Regions from separate parts of the Yokenella regensburgei genome, predicted to be linked through region 2. Evidence: predicted binding sites of a transcription regulator. Region 2 holds the regulator's gene; the other holds the start of a gene.
The links. The regulator PurR, encoded in region 2, represses purine synthesis genes. The targets are predictions, from matches to a motif close to CANGCAAACGTTTGCNTG.
Positions count from the first base shown of each region.

Region 1 (10,914 bases), 820 kb from region 2:
GCTTCAGCAGCAGGGTGAGGCCGTCGCTAACGAATTTATTCCACGTAAAGTGGCGCAAAGTTAAGGAGCCGCCAATGACCACGCCTGCAAATAAATGGCTGCTGCGCGCCGCGCCCTGGGTGCTACCGATCGGGATTGTTGTTGTCTGGCAAATCGCCTCGTCCACCGGCTGGCTTTCCACGCGGATCCTGCCCTCTCCGGAAGGCGTTATTGAAGCTTTCTGGTCGCTCTCGGCAAGCGGTGAACTGTGGCAGCATCTGGCAATCAGCTCCTGGCGGGCGCTTATCGGCTTCTCCATTGGCGGTAGTCTCGGCCTGATACTGGGGCTTATCAGTGGTCTGTCGCGCTGGGGCGAGCGCCTGCTCGACACCTCCATTCAAATGCTGCGCAACGTGCCACACCTGGCGCTGATCCCGCTGGTTATCCTGTGGTTCGGCATCGACGAGAGCGCGAAAATTTTCCTCGTCGCTCTGGGCACGCTGTTCCCGATTTATATCAACACCTGGCATGGTATCCGCAACATTGACAGAGGGCTGGTGGAGATGGCGCGCAGCTACGGGCTCTCTGGCGCGGCGTTATTCTGGCATGTGATCCTGCCCGGCGCGCTGCCTTCAATTATGGTTGGCGTTCGCTTCGCCCTTGGCCTGATGTGGCTGACATTGATTGTTGCCGAAACCATATCAGCCAACGCCGGGATCGGCTATCTGGCGATGAATGCCCGCGAATTCTTACAGACTGACGTGGTGGTGGTCGCCATCATCCTTTATGCCTTGTTGGGCAAACTGGCAGATCTCAGCGCACAGGGGCTGGAACGCCTGTGGCTGCGCTGGAACCCGGCCTACAACTCGCAGGAGAAAACCGCATGAATACCGCACGTCTGAACCCTGGCACACCGCTGCTGCTGAATAACATTCACAAGCGATATGGTAGTAATCAGGTGCTGAACGCGCTGGATCTCCATATTCCCTCCGGGCAGTTTGTGGCGGTGGTGGGCCGCAGCGGCGGTGGCAAAAGTACGCTTTTGCGATTGCTGGCCGGCCTCGAACGTGCGGACGACGGCGAGCTGCTTGCCGGCACCACACCGCTTGCCAGCCTTCAGGATGATACGCGTATGATGTTTCAGGACGCCCGGCTACTGCCCTGGAAAACGGTCATCGATAACGTCGGGCTGGGGCTTAAGGGCCGCTGGCGAGACGCGGCCCTGCAGGCGCTTGCCGCCGTGGGTCTGGAGAACCGCGCCGGGGAGTGGCCCGCCGCGCTGTCGGGCGGACAGAAACAGCGCGTGGCGTTGGCCCGCGCCCTGATTCATCGTCCTGGCCTGTTGCTGCTGGATGAGCCGCTGGGCGCGCTGGATGCCCTCACCCGCCTTGAAATGCAGGCGCTGATTGAGTCCCTTTGGCTGGAGCAGGGCTTCACCGTACTGCTGGTGACCCATGACGTCAGCGAAGCGGTGATGATGGCCGATCGGGTATTGTTAATAGAAGAAGGAAAAATTGGTCTCGATCTGACGGTCGACATTGCCCGGCCACGTCGTCGGGGATCGTCAAGGCTGGCAGAACTGGAAGAAACGGTTTTGAACCGGGTCATGGGCCGCGACACAGAAGTTGTGCGACAAAAAAACCGCCAGGCGTAGTGCTGGCGGTTTTTATCGGATGCGGCTATGCCTTATCCGACCTACTGGTAAGGGTAGGCCCGGTAAGGCAACGCCGCACCGGGCAAATCCGTTACGCTAACGCTTTGGTGATTTTCTCGAACAGATCCCCGGAGAGATTCTCCAGCCCTTTCAACTGTTCAAGCGCCGCACGCATCTTCGCCTGACGGGCAGCATCGTAGCGTTTCAGGCGGATCAGCGGCTCAATCAGACGCGATGCCACCTGCGGGTTACGGCGGTTCAGCTCGCTCAGCATCTCCACCATAAACTGGTAACCGCTGCCGTCTTCAGCGTGGAACGCCGCCGGGTTGGCGCTGGCGAACGCACCAATCAGCGAACGCACACGGTTCGGGTTGCCGAGGGTAAACGAACGATGGTTCAGCAGGCCCCGCACGGTTTCCAGCACGTTATCGGCCGGACTTGTGGACTGCAGAATGAACCACTTGTCCATCACCAGACCATCCTGATGCCACTTGTCGTCGTACTCCTGCATCAGCTCATCGCGGCACGGCAGCTGTGCTGCTACCGCAGAAGCCAGCGCCGCCAGCGCATCGGTCATGTTATCGGCCTGATGGTACTGCGCTTTCACCAGCTTATCCGCCAGCGTAACTTCACCGAACGCCAGGTAACGCAGGCAGGTGTTACGCAGTGAACGCTTGCCAATATCGGCATGCTCAACGCGGTACTCGGCGAGTTTATTGGCGTTGTACACCACCAGGAACTCGTCCGCCAGCTCGTTGGCAAGGGTACGGGTCAGTGCTTCACGCACGGTGGTGATGGCTATCGGGTCGATAATCTCAAACAACTCGGCAATCTCACTCGCCGACGGCAGCGTGAGGATTTCCGCGGCCAGCGCCGGATCAATCTTCTCATCAAGCAAGATGCCGCGGAAGGCATCCGCAACGTGCACCGGAAGCGACAGCGGCTGCCCTTGCTGGTGACGAACGATATTGAGCTTGATGTAGGTGGCGAGCAGACTCTGCGCGGCATCCCAACGAGAGAAATCGTTGCGGGCGTGGCGCATCAGGAAGGTGAGCTGCTGATCGCTCCATTTGTATTCAAGCTTCACCGGCGCTGAGAATTCACAGAGCAGCGACGGAACCGGCTGGAAATAGACGTTATCAAAGACGAACGTCTGTTCTGCCTGGGTCACGTTCAGAACGTGGTGCACCGGGTGACCGCCCTTCTGCAGCGGGATCACCTTGCCTTCGTTATCGTACAGCGCCAGTTCAAACGGAATATGCAGCGGCTGCTTTTCCGGCTGGTCAGGCGTTGCCGGAGTACGCTGTTTGATGGTCAGCGTATACTGCTCGGTTTCCGGGTTGTAATCGTCATGCACGGTCAGGACAGGCGTACCGGACTGGCTGTACCACCGGCGGAAGTGCGACAGATCGACGTTGGAAGCATCTTCCATCGCCTGCACAAAATCGTCGCAGGTGGCGGCGCTGCCGTCGTGACGCTCAACGTACAGCTGCATCCCTTTCTGGAAATTAGCTTCACCCAACAGAGTGTGCAGCATACGGATCACTTCTGCGCCCTTCTCATAGACGGTCAGGGTGTAGAAGTTGTTCATCTCGATAACCATGTCCGGGCGAATCGGGTGCGCCATCGGGCTCGCGTCTTCGGCAAACTGCATGCCACGCATGGTACGGACGTTGTTGATACGGTTCACCGCACGAGAGCCGAGATCGGAGCTGAACTCCTGATCGCGGAACACGGTCAGCCCCTCTTTCAGGCTCAGCTGGAACCAGTCACGGCAGGTGATGCGGTTGCCGGTCCAGTTGTGGAAATACTCATGGCCGATCACGCGTTCGATGTCGAGATAGTCTTTATCCGTCGCGGTGTCGGTGCGGGCCAGCACATATTTGGAGTTAAAGATGTTGAGGCCTTTGTTCTCCATGGCGCCCATATTGAAGAAGTCGACGGCCACAATCATATAGATGTCGAGATCGTATTCGAGGCCGAAACGCTCTTCGTCCCACTTCATGGAGTTTTTCAGTGAGGTCATCGCCCACGGTGCGCGATCAAGGTTGCCGCGGTCAACGTACAGTTCCAGCGCCACTTCACGCCCGGAGCGGGTGGTGAAGGTATCGCGCAGGACGTCGAAATCACCGGCCACCAGCGCAAACAGGTAGCAGGGTTTCGGGAACGGATCCTGCCACTGAACCCAGTGACGGCCATTCTCCAGCTCGCCCTGCGCTACACGGTTACCGTTGGAGAGCAGGAATGGGTATTTGCTCTTATCGGCGATAATTTTAGTGGTAAAGCGGGCCAGCACATCCGGCCTGTCCAGATACCAGGTAATATGACGGAAACCTTCCGCCTCGCACTGCGTACACAGCGCTTCTCCAGACTGGTAGAGCCCTTCCAGCGCAGTATTGGCCGCCGGGCTTATCTCGTTTTTAATGCGTAAAGTGAAGGAAGCCGGCAGACCATCAATAATCAGCTGGTTATTTTCTTCTTTATATTGGGTCCACGGCTGGTCATTCACATGTACAGACACCAGCGTTAAATCTTCACCATCAAGATGTAACGGCACGGCAGATGCCGCATGACGGGTGACTTTACTCTCCGCCGTCACGATGGTTTTTGTGGCATCCAGGTCAAACGTCAAGTCAATATCGCTAATCAGGTAATCCGGCGCACGGTAGTCGTGGCGGTATTTGGCTTGTGGCTGTTGTGTCATAAAAAACCTTTAGCATCCGGGTCAAAGTATCGACCTCAGTCTATTCCTGTTGCGCAATTCACGCTACGCAGAATGTTCATCTTTTCAGGGTCAAACGCCCAAAATGCTACATTCACATAACATTAGGGGCACAAAATGCTCTCGACCAGGTCAACTGCTTGTGGTGTGATCGCTGTTTAATATATTAAACTATGCCCAGAACGTGACCCCATTTCCCACACAGGGGTCATCGCAGGACATAGCCAGGTTATCAAGGTATACTCCTGCGTTTTTCATTCGCTGCTGATTTCGATAGAAACGCTCCTGTGAGAGGATGCTACTGCAAGCCATGACACAATTTGTTTCTCCTGTACTGCACACGTTGCTCGATACAGATGCTTATAAGCTGCATATGCAGCAGGCTGTGTTCCACCACTATTACGATGTTGAAGTGGCGGCGGAATTCCGTTGCCGTGGTGACGATCTGCTGGGCATTTACGCCGAGGCTATCCGTGAGCAGGTAGAGGCCATGCGCTCGCTGCGCCTGCAGGATGACGAGTACCAGTGGCTGACCGGCCTGCCTTTCTTTAAGCAGGACTATCTCGACTGGCTGCGTGATTTCCGCTACGACCCGCGCCAGGTCAGCATTCGCAACGACAACGGTAAGCTGAACATTCGCCTCTCCGGCCCGTGGCGTGAGGTGATCATGTGGGAAGTTCCGCTGCTGGCCGTCATCAGCGAACTGGTACACCGCTACCGTTCACCTGAAGTGGGTGTCGCCCAGGCACTGGAGACGCTTGAGCAGAAACTGGTCTCGTTCAAGGTGATGACCCAGGGTCTCGATATGTCGGCTTTCCGCCTGATGGATTTCGGTACCCGCCGTCGTTTCTCCCGTGAAGTGCAGCAGGCTATTGTTCAGCGTCTGCAGCAGGAACCGTGGTTTGTGGGTACCAGCAACTACGATCTCGCCCGCCGCCTGTCGTTAACCCCGATGGGTACTCAGGCGCATGAATGGTTCCAGGCGCATCAGCAAATCAGCCCCGATCTGGCAACCAGCCAACGCGCCGCGCTGGCGGCATGGCTTGACGAATATCCGGAACATCTGGGCATTGCGCTTACCGACTGCATCACCATGGATGCTTTCCTGCGAGATTTCGGCCCGGAGTTTGCGCATCACTATAAAGGCCTGCGCCACGATTCAGGCGATCCGGTTGAATGGGGTGAGAAAGCTATCGCGCATTACCAGAAACTGGGTATCGACCCGCTCAGTAAAGTGCTGGTGTTCTCCGACAATCTGGATTTAGCGAAAGCGGTAGACCTGTATCGCCACTTCTCAGCACGCGTGAACCTGAGCTTCGGTATCGGTACGCGCCTGACCTGCGATATCCCGCAGGTGAAACCACTAAATATTGTCATTAAACTGGTGGAATGTAACGGCAAGCCGGTGGCGAAACTCTCCGACAGCCCAGGTAAAACTATCTGCCATGACAAAGCGTTTGTCCGCGCACTGCGTGAAGCCTTCGACCTGCCACAGGTGAAAAAGGCCAGTTAAGCAACAAAGGGAGCCGATTGGCTCCCTTCTTCTTTATTTATTTATCATTTCTCTGTTCTGCAGTGCGAAATCTGCTTGTCAGTCGGCGGATGACAGGTAACATAGAAAGTCCCCTTTTACGGGGGAATGACATTTCTATTGGACTACTAACAGAGAGACTATTATGAGCGTTGTGCCTGTAGCCGACGTACTCCAGGGCCGCGTAGCCGTTGACAGCGAAGTCACCGTGCGCGGATGGGTGCGTACCCGCCGAGATTCAAAAGCTGGCATCTCCTTCCTTGCCGTCTATGACGGTTCCTGCTTTGATCCTGTACAGGCCGTCGTCAATAATTCTCTGTCGAATTACAATGAAGAAGTGCTGCGCCTGACGACCGGCTGCTCGGTAGAAGTCACCGGTGTGGTTGTGGCCTCTCCGGGCCAGGGCCAGAGCTTCGAAATTCAGGCAACCGACGTAAAAGTGGTTGGCTGGGTTGAAGATCCGGATACCTATCCGATGGCGGCGAAGCGCCACAGCATTGAATACCTGCGTGAAGTTGCGCATCTGCGTCCGCGCACCAACATGATCGGTGCCGTGGCCCGCGTTCGTCATACGCTGGCGCAGGCGCTGCATCGTTTCTTCCACGAGCAGGGCTTCTTCTGGGTATCTACCCCGCTTATCACCGCTTCCGATACCGAAGGCGCTGGCGAAATGTTCCGCGTTTCTACGCTGGATCTGGAAAACCTGCCGCGTAACGATCAGGGCAAAGTTGATTTCGATAAAGACTTCTTCGGGAAGGAATCTTTCCTGACCGTATCCGGTCAGCTGAACGGTGAAACCTACGCCTGTGCGCTGTCTAAGATCTACACCTTTGGCCCGACCTTCCGTGCGGAAAATTCCAACACCAGCCGTCACCTGGCTGAGTTCTGGATGCTGGAGCCGGAAGTGGCCTTTGCCGATCTGGAAGACAACGCCCGTCTGGCGGAAGCCATGCTGAAGTATGCCTTTAAAGCGGTGCTTGAAGAGCGTATGGACGACATGAAATTCTTCGCTGAGCGCGTGGATAAAGATGCGGTCGCACGTCTGGAACGTTTTGTGGCGGCCGATTTTGCTCAGGTAGACTACACCGACGCCATCACTATCCTGGAAAACTGCGGTCACAAGTTCGAGAACCCGGTATTCTGGGGCGTGGATCTCTCCTCCGAGCACGAGCGCTATCTTGCCGAGCAGCACTTTAAAGCGCCGGTGGTGGTGAAGAACTACCCGAAAGACATCAAGGCGTTCTACATGCGCCTTAACGATGACGGCAAAACCGTTGCCGCAATGGACGTCCTCGCACCAGGCATTGGTGAAATCATCGGTGGTTCTCAGCGTGAAGAGCGTCTGGACGTGCTGGATGCCCGTATGGCTGAAATGGGTCTGAACAAAGAAGACTACTGGTGGTACCGCGATCTGCGTCGCTATGGCACCGTACCGCACGCTGGTTTCGGTCTTGGCTTCGAGCGTCTGATTGCCTATGTCACCGGCGTACAGAACGTTCGTGACGTTATTCCGTTCCCGCGTACCCCACGTAACGCCACATTCTGATTTTCAGAAATAATCGAGGCCAGCAGAAATGCTGGCCTTTTTTATACCCGCCAGAAATTGTTGCTGAACTTAAGCAAAGTTAAAGTGCAATAACCCATCTCATGCAAAATGTTGCGAATTCTATTCTGTAATATTTGCGCACAAAAAATCATCAAAAAAAGCTTGCTATCACAATTCACAGCATGGCTTAGCACACTATTTAACCACCCTCAATGTAACTGGTCTTGAGATTTCTTGACATAAAGATTCGGGTGTTGCGAAGGCTTTTACCGTCACAAAATTGCCATTTCTGTATTTAATATAAGGTTTTCATATAGATAGATAACAACCTGAGTGATTAATGCGCAACCCACCAGGAAGTTTGAGGTGCTTCACAAAGTTCCCAAAAATACACAATTTATTACACATTATTTCTTTTGGTTACTCATTTACGATATTTGTAGCATTTTCAGGCTAGCGAAACGTTGTAATGAATGGAAATATTCGTTGCAGACACAGAAAGACACCAAACTTTCATCAATAGTTCCGTAAATATTTATTCACGGCATTTATTGGCGGCAGTGGCAGGTGTCACAAAAAAACCTAATGAGGGTAATAAATAATGATGAAGCGCAATATTCTGGCAGCGGTGATCCCTGCCCTGCTGGTAGCTGGTGCGGCAAACGCAGCAGAAATCTATAACAAAAGCGGCAACAAGCTGGACTTTTATGGCAAGGCAGTCGGTGAGCACGTTTGGACCACCAACGGCAACACCGATAGCTCCGACACCACTTACGTTCGTATCGGTTTCAAAGGCGAAACTCAGATCAACGATCAGCTGACCGGTTACGGCCAGTGGGAATACAACCTGGACGCGTCTAACGCTGAAGGTTCTCAGGGTACCAAAACCCGTCTGGGCTTCGCGGGCATCAAAGCTGGCGACTACGGCTCATTCGACTACGGTCGTAACTACGGCGCAATCTACGACGTAGAATCCGCAACCGATATGCTGGTTGAGTGGGGCGGCGACGGCTGGAACTACACCGACAACTACATGACCGGCCGTACCAACGGTGTTGCAACTTACCGTAACTCTGACTTCTTCGGTCTGGTTGATGGCCTGCGCTTCGCGCTGCAGTACCAGGGTAAAAACGACTCTACCTCTCGTGATGTTGTTAAACAGAACGGTGACGGCTTCAGCTCCTCTGTAAGCTACGACATCGGCGAAGGCTTCGGCGTGTCTGCGGGCTACGCGAACTCCAACCGTACCGTTGCTCAGAAAGCTGACGGTGCTGGCGATAAAGCAGAAGCCTTTGCAACTTCTGCTAAGTACGATGCGAACAACCTGTACGCAGCGGTAATGTACTCCCAGACCTATAACATGACCCCAGAAAACGATAAGACTTTTGCGAACAAAACGCAGAACTTCGAAGCTGTGGTTCAGTATCAGTTCGACTTCGGTCTGCGTCCGTCCATCGGTTACGTGCAGACTAAAGGTAAAGACCTGGCAGCCCGTACTGCTAACGGTTCTACCTTCAGCGGCGGCGACGCTGACCTGACCAAATACGTCGAAGTCGGTACCTGGTACTACTTCAACAAGAACATGAACGTTTATGCCGCGTACAAGTTCAACCTGCTGAACGACAACGACTACTCTAAAGCAACCGGTCTGGCCACTGACGACCAGGCTGCTGTAGGTATCGTTTACCAGTTCTAATCAGCACGCCACTTTGTTATATGCTTAATAAACAGGGCTTCGGCCCTGTTTTTTCATTTCTGGTAGTAAAAAATGGCGAGTTTTGAGAAGCCTCTCGCTTTTCGTGGCAAACGGTTGGCATTTTGTAAAACTCCCGTTAACCTGATAGCGGATTTCCCTTCTGTAATCACAATGGAACCTCGTCATGTTTGAGAACATTACCGCTGCTCCTGCCGACCCAATCCTGGGCCTGGCCGATCTGTTTCGTGCCGATGAACGTCCAACCAAAATCAACCTTGGGATTGGCGTCTATAAAGATGAAACGGGAAAAACTCCGGTTCTGACCAGCGTAAAAAAAGCAGAACAGTACCTGCTGGAAAATGAAACCACCAAAAACTACCTCGGCATCGACGGTATTCCGGAATTCGGTCGCTGCACTCAGGAGCTGCTGTTCGGTAAAGGCAGCGAGATTGTCAGCAGCAAGCGTGCACGTACCGCCCAGACCCCGGGTGGTACCGGTGCACTGCGCGTTGCCGCAGACTTCCTCGCGAAGAACACCAGCGCGAAACGCGTCTGGGTGAGCAACCCAAGCTGGCCGAACCACAAGAGCGTGTTTAATGCCGCTGGTCTGGAAGTGCGTGAATACGCCTACTATGATGCCGCCAATCACTCTCTCGACTTTGACGGCCTGCTGAACAGCCTGAAAGAAGCTCAGGCGGGCGACGTGGTGCTGTTCCACGGCTGCTGCCATAACCCAACCGGTATCGATCCTACGCTTGAGCAGTGGGAAACCCTGGCGAAGCTTTCCGTTGAGAAAGGCTGGCTGCCGCTGTTTGACTTCGCCTACCAGGGCTTTGCCCGTGGTCTGGAAGAAGATGCCGAAGGCCTGCGCGCGTTTGCTGCGCTGCACAAAGAGCTTATCGTCGCGAGCTCCTTCTCCAAAAACTTCGGCCTGTACAATGAGCGTGTAGGCGCCTGTACCCTGGTGACCAATGATGCCGACAACGCTGACCGCGCATTCAGCCAGATGAAGTCCGTTATTCGTGCCAACTACTCCAACCCGCCGGCACACGGTGCTTCCGTCGTGGCGACCATCCTCAGCAACGATGCGCTGCGCGCTATCTGGGAGCAGGAACTGACCGACATGCGCCAGCGCATTCAGCGCATGCGTCTGCTGTTCGTGAACACGCTGCAGGAGAAAGGCGCTAACCGCGATTTCAGCTTCATCATCAAGCAGAACGGTATGTTCTCGTTCAGCGGGCTGACCAAAGAGCAGGTGATGCGCTTACGTGACGAGTTTGGTGTCTATGCCGTTGCTTCTGGCCGTGTCAACGTTGCCGGGATGACGCCGGACAATATGGCACCGCTGTGTGAAGCGATTGTCGCGGTACTGTAATTACAGTCATAACGTGAAAAGAAAAAAGGCCGCTTACGCGGCCTTTTTTATGACTTACCAGACAGGGAGTTCATCCTGCAGGAAAGGATTATGCAAACGCTCTTCACCCAGCGTCGATAACGGTCCATGTCCTGGAATAAACGTCACGTCATCGCCAAGCGGCAACAGTTTGTGTTTAATCGAATCGATAAGCTGATTGTGATTGCCACGAGGGAAATCACTGCGCCCTACTCCACCTTTGAAAATAACATCGCCGGAAATCAATAACCGGGAAGCGTCATCAAAGAACACGATGTGTCCGGGAGTATGCCCAGGACAGTGCAGCACCTGGAGAGTAATATTACCAACGCTGACCTTATCACCTTCATTTAGCCAGCGATCCGGCGTCAGCGGCGGGCAGTCGCCCAGACC
Region 1 covers NZ_RBIZ01000003.1:1,881,687-1,892,600, forward strand. Annotated here, with positions in the region: gene ssuD (FMNH2-dependent alkanesulfonate monooxygenase) at 1-64, shown strand, start outside; gene ssuC (aliphatic sulfonate ABC transporter permease SsuC) at 75-866, shown strand; gene ssuB (aliphatic sulfonates ABC transporter ATP-binding protein) at 863-1,633, shown strand; gene pepN (aminopeptidase N) at 1,725-4,337, opposite strand; gene pncB (nicotinate phosphoribosyltransferase) at 4,666-5,868, shown strand; gene asnS (asparagine--tRNA ligase) at 6,032-7,432, shown strand; gene C7387_RS09325 (porin) at 8,034-9,128, shown strand; gene C7387_RS09330 (amino acid aminotransferase) at 9,313-10,503, shown strand; gene C7387_RS09335 (MBL fold metallo-hydrolase) at 10,558-10,914, opposite strand, start outside.
Region 1: C7387_RS09330 (amino acid aminotransferase) is a predicted target of PurR. The motif match lies at 9,232-9,249, and genes of this name have one in related genera.

Region 2 (10,914 bases):
AGACTACTGGACCCGTCACTACGTTGGCGCTCGTCGCGTAATGACACCAAAAACCATTCGCTGATCCCTGCCCTGTTCAAACGACAGAAGCCCGCATAATGCGGGCTTCTTCTTTTATTCATCAGTTCTATTTATTGCAGTCAATCACCACACGACCATGAACCTGGCCTGCCAGCAGCGCTTCGGCGGTGGCAATGGCAGTGCTTAGCGGTTTCACAACGCTGATACCCGCTAAGTCATCGGCGGTCAGGTACCGGCACACGTCGCGCCAGGTCTCTTCGCGGACCGCCTGGCTTACCATCACGCTATCCACGCCCCGCAGCGTCACTCCACGCAGGATGAAAGGGGCAACGTTTGCCGGGAAATCCATTCCCTGTGCCATGCCGCAGGCAGCCACGACGCCGTTGTATTTTGTTCCGGCACAGGCGTTGAACAGGGTGTGGCTACCCACGGTATCCACCGCCGCGGCCCAGCGCTCTTTCTGCAACGGCTTACCTGGAGCCCCCAGCTCATCGCGATGGATTATCTCCTTCACGCCCCATTTAGCCAGCAGCTGTGCGGTTTTCTCCGGACGCCCGGAGCTTGCGATAACGTCATAACCCAGTTTGCGCAAAATGATGGCCGCACAGCTACCCACCCCACCGCTGGCACCGGTCACCAGCACCGGGCCCATCTGCGGCGTTATCCCCTGTTTCAACAAGGCATTCACACACAGCATGGCGGTAAAACCAGCGGTGCCGATAGCCATCACCGTCTGTGGGCTAGCGCCTTCCGGCAATCGGGTCAGCCATTCGCTCTTCACTCTGGCTTTTTGCGCCAGACCGCCCCAGTGGCGCTCGCCCACGCCCCATCCCGTGAGCAAAACCTTATCCCCCACGCGATAAGCATCGTCTGAACTCTCGGTGACCGTTCCGGCAAAATCGATGCCCGGCACCATTGGAAACTGGCGCACAATCGGGCCGCGTCCGGTGATGGCTAACGCGTCCTTATAATTGATGGAGGAATAATCGATAGCGACAGTGACGTGACCTTCCGGCAGGTCACTTTGCGCAACGGAAGTATATTGCGCGTCATAACCCGCGTCGGACTTATTGATGAGAATGGCGTTAAACATGCTGATTCCTTAATAGACCAGTTGGCTACAATAATATGCGCGATGAGATGCAGGCGTCGTTTATCAGACAATAATAGACCGATCGTCTAATTAATTCTATTGCTTTTGCTGCGGCACAGGCCTGGAGGCGCTAGTTACTGACGGAAAGCCCGGCGATAAAGCCCTGCAGAAAGAGATCCAGCGGGCGGCGGGTTTGTTCTAAACGGGCACGGAGCACTGCCCCTTCCCAGCCGGTCCAGAAGAACGAAGCCTGAATGTTGATATCAACATGGTGCGCTATCTGCCCTGCTGCCACGGCGTCACGCAGGCATACCGCAAGCGACGCTTCCCATTGATCAAAGACCTGCATTAATTTCTGGCGAAACGCTGGCGGAAGTGTTGCCACCTCATGCGCCAGATTGCCCACTGCACAACCGCGATTGAACTGATACTTCGCCATTCCTGAGGCTGCCGCATCCACAAAGGCTGCGATCCTGTCGAGCGGTAAACGGGTTTCGTCACCCAGGGTACGCTGAAGGAGTCGCGCGAAAAAACTGTCGTACTGTTCAAGCACCGCCATCCCGAAGGCTTCTTTACTCTCAAAATAGTAATAGAAAGAGCCTTTCGGGACGCCGGCACGTTTGAGGATGTAATCAAGGCTGCTGGCGCTGAACGGTGACTCGGTCAGCACTTCCACTCCGGTGCAGATGATAGTGCGCTTCACATCAAGCTGTACGGAGACCGCTTTCGGTGGGCGTCCGCGTTTCCTGCGAGGCGTCGCGCTGTCCGTTGGGCTATTCGCAGAGAGTTCAGAGGACATGCAACCTCACAAAATCAGAATAAAAAGACTGGCTTAACAGTATAAGCGCGCAAGTGCCACGGGAACCATAAAAATCCCCTCTCAGCGCCAGTCTGACACGCTTTGCCGGTATGAGCCTCGCCACACAACCCGGCCAGATGTAAGGTTAAGTTCCTCTTTTGTCTCGCCTTTCAATTTGCTACCCTACCCATACTCGATACGTGGTTATTGAGTGTTCATACAATAATAAAGGAGAGTAGCAATGTCGTTCGAATTACCTGCATTACCGTATGCAAAAGACGCCCTGGCGCCGCACATTTCCGCAGAAACGCTGGAATATCACTACGGCAAGCATCACCAGACCTACGTCACCAACCTGAATAACCTGGTAAAAGGCACCGCGTTTGAAGGCAAATCACTGGAAGAAGTTGTTCGTACTTCTGAAGGCGGCATGTTCAACAACGCAGCACAAGTGTGGAACCACACCTTCTACTGGAACTGCCTGGCACCGCAGGCCGGCGGCGAGCCAACCGGCGAAGTAGCTGCAGCCATCACTAAAGCGTTCGGCAGCTTTGCAGATTTCAAAGCACAGTTCACCGACGCGGCTATCAAGAACTTCGGTTCTGGCTGGACCTGGCTTGTGAAGAAAGCAGACGGCAGCCTCGCTATCGTCTCGACTTCTAACGCGGGTACCCCGCTGACCACTGACGCGAAGCCGCTGCTGACCGTCGATGTGTGGGAACATGCGTATTACATTGACTACCGTAACGCCCGCCCGAACTACCTCGAGCATTTCTGGGCGCTGGTAAACTGGAATTTTGTTGCGAAGAACCTGGCAGCATAAACCAGAACGCAGAAGGGTCACCCCTTCTGCGTATTTTTATCACTGACTGACCATCGCCTCTTCAGGCTGAGAACGCCCACCGAACAGCACCACAACCAGCGCCAGCCCGGCAATAATCGCCCCCATCACCGGTACAAAACTGTAGCCGAGGCCACCGGAGATCACCGCGCCACCGGCGGCGGCACCCAGTGCGTTACCGAGATTGAACGCCCCAATATTCACTGAAGAAGAAAGCCCTGGAGCTTCGTGAGCCACACGCATCACACGCATCTGCAGCGGCGGTACGACGGCGAAGGTTGCGGCGCCCCACACCACCATGCTGATAGCGGCGCCAATTTCACTGCGCGCCAGCAGCGGAATTGCCAGCATAATGACCATCAGCAGCAGCAGGAATACCTTCAGCGTCCGGCTGACCGAACGGTCGGCAAACTTACCACCAAGGTAGTTACCGATAGAGAAGCCCACGCCGATCAGCACCAGCATCGCGGTGATAAACAGCGGAGAGGCGTCGGTGATGGTGTGCAGGACTGGTGAAATATACGTATAAAGCGTAAACATCGCCCCGGCACCCAGCACGGTGGTCAGCAGCGCTGACAATACCTGCGGACGCATCAGTACAGAAAGCTCGCGTTTAACGTCAGGGCGCTCACCGGCACTCCCTTTTGGCAGAGAGAACCACAGGCTCAGCATCGCCACAACGCCCAGGCCGGCGGTAGCAAGGAAAGACATACGCCAGCCGATGGTTTCACCAAGCCAGGTCGCCGCCGGCACACCGCCGATATTGGCGATAGTCAGGCCCATAAACATGGTCGCCACCGCGCTTGCCTGTTTATGCTTCGGTACGACGCTTGCGGCCACCACTGACCCCAGGCCGAAGAACGCGCCGTGGTTAAGGCTGGTGATGATGCGTGATAGCATCAACGTGGTGTAATCCGGCGCAATCGCCGACAGCACGTTGCCGAGGGTAAAAATAGCCATCAGGAACACCAGCGCGTTACGGCGCGCCCGGTGAGACAGCAGCAGCGTCATCAGTGGTGCACCCACCATCACGCCAACGGCGTAGGCGCTGATTAACATCCCGGCAACCGGAATAGAAACATCAACCCCTTTCGCAATGACGGGCAGCAGGCCCATGGGTGAAAACTCGGTCGTACCGATGCCAAACGCGCCTATCGCGAGGGCTACTAATGGAAAATTGATTTTCATCTAACAACTCCGGTCAGCCGCGGCGAAGGCGCGGTACCCTATTAAGAAGTTGAAAGTATGACAGCAATCACAAAAAACAGAAGTGAAGGAATTGGCAAAAGATTATTGCGCAATTGATAACAATGGCGGGGGAAGGGATTGAGGGAGATGGCTCTCCCTCATGAAAATCAGTGCAGAACGGCCGTCAGCCCGGCCGCAACGATCAGGGCCAGGGTAATGATCGTGGTAGTCAGAGAGAGCTTCAGTTCGGTACTCATCAATTTTTCTCCTTTTTATCCCCACATGAAAAGTGAGCTTGCTCATTTTTACATAGTTAAGCACAAAAATCTGCACGCTTTTCGTCGCGATGATCATTATTTCTCTTTCCCTTTGCGCCAGGATGAGCCAAAATCCCACGCTAAATTAAAAGCGTACCGGCCATTGACCCCCTCCTGTCGTCCTGTGTCGTTTTCCCGGCGTAATGCAATCTGAAATGATTGCGTCAGGGTGTGTAGAGGCAAACGTTTACGTAGCAAGTTATACAGGAGTTCAGGATATGGTCTGGAGTGAGAGCCATGGCAACGATTAAAGATGTAGCGAAGCGCGCAAACGTTTCCACTACAACCGTATCACACGTAATTAACAAAACCCGCTTTGTGGCGGAAGAGACGCGCAACGCGGTGTGGGCAGCGATCAAAGAGCTGCACTACTCCCCGAGCGCCGTCGCCCGTAGCCTGAAGGTTAATCACACGAAATCGATTGGCCTGCTGGCGACCAGCAGCGAAGCGGCCTACTTCGCTGAAATCATTGAAGCGGTTGAGAAAAATTGCTTCCAGAAAGGCTATACCCTGATTCTGGGTAACGCCTGGAACAACCTTGAAAAGCAGCGTGCTTATCTGTCGATGATGGCGCAAAAGCGCGTCGATGGCCTGCTGGTCATGTGTTCTGAGTACCCGGAATCGGTTATCTCAATGCTGGAAGAGTACCGTCATATCCCGATGGTGGTGATGGACTGGGGCGAAGCTCATGCCGACTTCACCGACTCCGTTATCGATAACGCCTTCGAAGGCGGTTATATGGCGGGCCGCTACCTGATTGAGCGTGGCCACCGTGAAATCGGCGTGATCCCGGGACCGCTTGAGCGCAACACCGGCGCGGGCCGTCTTGCCGGCTTTATGAAAGCCATGGAAGAAGCGCTGATTAAAGTGCCGGAGCACTGGATTGTACAGGGCGACTTTGAGCCAGAATCCGGCTATCGCGCCATGCAGCAGATCCTCGGCCAGCAGCACCGCCCCACCGCCGTATTCTGCGGTGGCGATATCATGGCGATGGGTGCCATTTGCGCCGCCGACGAGATGGGATTGCGCGTGCCGACGGATATTTCGGTGATCGGTTATGATAACGTGCGCAACGCCCGCTATTTCTCCCCGGCGCTGACCACCATTCACCAGCCGAAAGATTCTCTGGGTGAAACGGCGTTCAATATGCTGCTCGACCGTATCGTCAACAAACGCGAAACCTCGCAGTCCATCGAGGTGCATCCGCGTCTGGTGGAACGTCGCTCCGTTGCCGACGGCCCGTTCCGCGATTATCGTCGTTAATCACTTCTGCGGGTCCGGAGCCTCCGGTACCCGCAGCCACTCCCGGTTCAGCGTTTCACTATCCCCAAGATAATCCAGCAACCAGGCCAGCGCCGGAGACATATCCTGCTGCTGCCACGTCAGGCAACAGGCAGAATCCTGGTACGGGTTTTCGAGACACAGTTCCACCCACTCCCCGCTTTCGATCCACGGACGAGCAAAATGCTCTGGCACCATGCCAACACACAACCCCGCCGACAGACAGGTGGCCGACGATGTCCAGTCCGGCACCACGACGCGTTTCTGGTTATCCAGAAGCCAGGTGGTCCGCTTTGGCAGCGATCGCGAGGTATCTTCGGTGACCAACGAAGGCCAGTTGCGCAACGCCTCATCGCTGAGCACGCCTTCCATGCTCGCCAGCGGATGATGATGCGCAACCACGCACACCCAGTGCAGTGTGCCCATATCGCGAAACGCGTAGCGTCCCCCGACCGGGATCGCCTGCGTCGCGCCGATCGCCATCTCTACCCGACCATCAGCCAGTGCATCCCAGACGCCGTTGAACACTTCCTGGTAGACAATCAGCTCGACGTCCTGAAAATGGCGATAGAAATCAACGATCATCTGCCGGGTACGTTCCGGCCTGACGATATTATCGACGGCAATGGGCAACTGGCCGCGCCAGCCGTTGGCAATCTGCTGACACTGCTGGCGGGTGATCTGCATTTTTTTGATAACAGAACGCCCTTCTTTTAAAAACCAGACACCGGCAGGCGTCAGTTCAACATCGCGATGGCGCCGTTCAAAGAGCGGTACGGCGAGCCACTCCTCCAGCTGACGTACCGTATAACTGACCGCGGAGGGCACGCGATGCAGCTCCTGGGCCGCTGCGCTGAAGCTGCCATTACGGGCGACAGCATCGACCACTTCAAGAGAATATTCAGACCACATTTTCTGCCTACAAAAATTTTGAATTCACTAAACAAATATTAGCGTTTCACAAGCCGCTTTGCACTCCCTACACTCAGCGCCTGAGTCGTACACCTGCATCTATAAAGAGAAAGTGATATGCAACCTGGAAAATTATTTCTTGCCTGGCTGGCCGGTTTAAGCGTGCTCGGCTTCCTGGCGACGGACATGTACCTGCCCGCTTTTGCCGCTATTCAAAGCGATCTACAAATACCTGCCGCCAGCGTGAGCGCAAGCCTGAGCCTGTTCCTGGCCGGTTTCGCCGTCGCGCAACTGCTGTGGGGACCGCTGTCCGACCGCTATGGTCGCAAGTGGATCCTGCTCGCCGGTTTAACCATTTTTGCCCTTGGCTGCCTTGGCATGCTGTGGGTACGTGACGGCATGCTGCTGCTGGTCCTGCGCTTTGTGCAGGCCGTTGGCGTCTGCGCAGCAACGGTAACCTGGCAGGCGATGGTCACCGATTACTATCCGGCCCACCGCACCAACCGCATTTTTGCCACCATCATGCCGCTGGTTGCCCTCTCTCCGGCGCTGGCGCCGCTGTTGGGTAGCTGGATCCTGGTACATCTGGAATGGCAGGCCATTTTCGGAGCGCTGTTTATTATTACGCTGATTCTGATGATCCCGGCGCTGCGCCTGAAGAAGCCTGCCGAGAAAGCAGCACAAAAATCAGAAAAGAAACTGACCTTCTTTACCCTGCTGCGCTCCCGTGCCTACTGCGGCAACGTGTTGGTTTATGGTGCCTGTTCAGCCTGTTTCTTCGCGTGGCTGACCGGCTCCCCGTTCCTGCTGCACGAGATGGGTTACGGCCCGGGTGCTATTGGTCTGAGCTATGTGCCGCAAACTATTGCCTTCCTGGTAGGGGGTTACGGCTGTCGTGCTGCGCTGCAGAAATGGGAAGGTAAACAGCTGCTGCCGTGGGCGATGATGCTGTTTGCGCTTAGCACCATTGCCACCTGGGCGGTGGGTCTGTTCGATAACGCTACGCTCACCGGTCTGCTCATTCCGTTCTGCATTATGGCGATGGCGAATGGGACTATTTACCCGATTGTGGTTGCCCAGGCGCTCCAGCCCTTCCCGCAGGCTACCGGTCGCGCCGCGGCGCTGCAAAATACGCTGCAATTAGGACTGTGCTTCCTGGCAAGCCTGCTGGTTTCTACCTTCATCACCGCGCCATTAACCGCAACAACCAGCGTGATGTTGGGTACGGTGGTGCTGGCAGGTATCGGATACGCCATGCAGGCGCAGCGCGGTGAAGCTAAGCCGGTCGTCGCAGAAACCACGAATTAATTACGGAAAATATAATACTTAATTGATAATATTTGTCTGCTAACATTTTTTTATTGAATCACTGCTTTTAGCGGCCTATACTGAACCCGTTACACATAATTATGAAGTTTATTATGCATTAACGGGTTCAGGATTTGTTCCCGCTTCTCCATGGATGGCCTTTCAGTAAGGGTTTTCACCCTTCTCTGTTCTACGTCGGATAGCTGGTTCACGGTACTTTCCGTGAAATTTCTCACAAGCCTAAAAAAAAGCGACTACGCTGTTTTATGGATCTAAATCACTAGCGCGTGATGGAGAAGCTATGAGTTCATCGTGTATTGATGAAGTAAGCGTGCCAAATGACGAATGGCACCGAATTGCCAATGAACTGTTAAGTCAGGCAGATGTCACCATTAACGGATCTGCACCTTCCGATCCGCAGGTTACCAATCCTCGTTTCTACAAGCGTGTCCTCCAGGAAGGATCACTTGGCCTTGGTGAAAGTTATATGGACGGCTGGTGGGAGTGTGAACGGCTGGACGTTTTCTTTCAAAAGGTACTGAGTGCCGAGCTGGACAAAAAACTGCCCCACCACTTGAAAGACACGCTGAGAATCGCAGGCGCTCGTTTATTTAATCTACAAAGTAAAAAAAGAGCCTGGATTGTGGGTAAAGAGCATTACGATCTTGGCAACGATCTTTTCAGCCAGATGTTAGATCCGTTAATGCAATACTCCTGTGGTTACTGGAAAGATGCCAAAACGCTTGAAAATGCGCAGCTGGCAAAACTGGATCTGATTTGCCAGAAACTGAAGCTCAAGCCAGGCATGCGAGTGCTGGATATTGGCTGCGGCTGGGGTGGACTGGCGTTCTACATGGCAAAACACTACGGGGTGGGCGTCGTTGGCGTGACCATCTCTGCTGAACAGCAGAAAATGGCGCAGGACCGCTGCGAAGGGCTGGATGTTGATATCCGGCTGCAGGACTACCGCGACCTGAACGATCAGTTTGACCGTATTGTGTCCGTAGGGATGTTCGAGCACGTGGGTCCGAAAAACTACAATACCTATTTCGAGGTTGCCGACCGCAATCTGAAACCAGAAGGTATTTTCCTGCTGCACACCATCGGCTCAAAAATTACCGACCATAACGTTGATCCGTGGATCAACAAGTACATCTTCCCTAACGGTTGTCTGCCGTCGGTGCGTCATATTGCCGACGCCAGCGAGTCGCACTTTATTGTTGAAGACTGGCACAACTTTGGGGCGGACTACGACACCACGCTGATGGCATGGTATGAACGGTTCCTCGCGAGCTGGCCAGACATTGCAGATAATTATTCTGAACGCTTCAAACGCATGTTCACCTATTATCTGAATGCCTGTGCCGGAGCATTTCGCGCCCGCGATATTCAGCTCTGGCAGGTGGTCTTCTCTCGCGGAATCGAGCACGGTTTACGCGTTCCCCGCTAATAAAAATCCCCGGCAAGCCGGGGATTTTTTTACTCTTCTGTTGCTGCCTGTCGCGTTGCGGTCTCTTTCGCCGCCAGCACACGTTCAACCGTATCAACCACCGCCTGCGTCTGCGGGTCAATCTCAATATTCACGCGCTCACCGATTTTTTTCTTCCCAAGCGTTGTACGCTCCAGGGTTTCCGGAATCAAATGGACGCAGAAACGGGTTGGCGTCACTTCGCCCACCGTCAGGCTGATGCCGTCCACGCCGATAAACCCTTTGTACAGGATGTATTTCATGAGTGCAGGATCCTGCACTTTAAACCACACCTGACGATTGTTTTCAGAAGCGAGAATCTTCACCACTTCCGCAGTCGTCATGATGTGGCCCGACATCAGATGCCCGCCAATCTCATCGCTGAACTTCGCCGCGCGCTCAAGGTTGACTTCGTCACCCGATTTCAGCTCGCCCAGATTGGTGATGCGCAGCGTCTCTTTCATTAAATCGAAGCTGATACGATTACCGTTGATCTCGGTCACCGTCAGGCAGCAGCCGTTGTGTGCGACCGAAGCGCCGGTTTCCAGTCCATCCAGCATATCGTCAGGCATTTCAACGATGTGGGTACGAAAATTGGGTTTTTCATCAATGGACACCACTTTCGCTGTGCCCTGCACAATTCCAGTAAACATACTGCTGACTCCTGTAATTCCATTATGTCATTTGCGTGACCGCATTCATTACCCAGAACAATAACAGCAGAAAAAACAGGTTGCCAGCCCATGCGCACTCCCTGCTATTTTTTTGACTGGCTTAATGGCTAATCCTCGCTACAATAGACTGGCAAATTCCCCTGTTCTTCTTCTCGCTGCCAGTTACGGCGGCTTTTTTAGTCTCTCCAATAACAACAATATATGGGTGTTTACGTGCAGAAGTATTTTATCGAAGCGCGTCAGTTACTAGCACTGGCAATACCGGTGATCCTCGCGCAGGTCGCCCAAACCGCAATGGGGTTTGTTGATACCGTCATGGCCGGTGGCTACAGCGCTACCGACATGGCCGCCGTCGCTATCGGTACCTCTATCTGGTTGCCGGCTATCCTCTTTGGTCACGGCCTGCTGCTGGCGCTGACCCCGGTCGTCGCGCAACTGAACGGCTCTGGCCGACGTGACCGTATTGCGCATCAGGTGCGCCAGGGGTTCTGGCTCGCGGGCTTTGTCTCAGTGCTTATCATGGTGGTTCTCTGGAACGCCGGTCATATTATTCGTGCCATGCACAACATTGACCCGGCGCTGGCGGATAAAGCCGTCGGTTATTTACGTGCTCTGCTGTGGGGCGCGCCGGGATATTTATTCTTCCAGGTCTGTCGTAACCAGTGTGAAGGCCTGGCCAAAACCAAACCGGGCATGGTAATGGGCTTTATTGGCCTGCTGGTTAATATTCCAGTGAACTACATCTTTATTTATGGTCATTTCGGTATGCCGGAACTCGGTGGCGTTGGCTGCGGTGTTGCAACCGCCTCCGTATACTGGGTGATGTTCTTTAGCATGCTCTCTTTTGTTAAGCGTGCGCGTTCAATGCGCGATATTCGTCATGAGGCCGGGTTCCATAAACCAGATACCGCCGTGATGAAACGTCTGGTGCAGCTTGGTCTGCCGATCGCGCTGGCGCTGTTCTTTGAGGTGACGCTGTTTGCGGTTGTTGCTCTGCTGGTCTCCCCGCTTG
Region 2 covers NZ_RBIZ01000003.1:1,064,566-1,075,479, reverse strand. Annotated here, with positions in the region: gene C7387_RS05400 (C40 family peptidase) at 1-64, shown strand, start outside; gene acuI (acrylyl-CoA reductase (NADPH)) at 128-1,114, opposite strand; gene acuR (acrylate utilization transcriptional regulator AcuR) at 1,245-1,913, opposite strand; gene sodB (superoxide dismutase [Fe]) at 2,155-2,736, shown strand; gene C7387_RS05380 (MFS transporter) at 2,776-3,942, opposite strand; gene cydH (cytochrome bd-I oxidase subunit CydH) at 4,110-4,199, opposite strand; gene purR (HTH-type transcriptional repressor PurR) at 4,497-5,522, shown strand; gene punR (DNA-binding transcriptional activator PunR) at 5,523-6,452, opposite strand; gene punC (purine nucleoside transporter PunC) at 6,570-7,760, shown strand; gene cfa (cyclopropane fatty acyl phospholipid synthase) at 8,062-9,210, shown strand; gene C7387_RS05350 (riboflavin synthase) at 9,240-9,881, opposite strand; gene mdtK (MdtK family multidrug efflux MATE transporter) at 10,116-10,914, shown strand, end outside.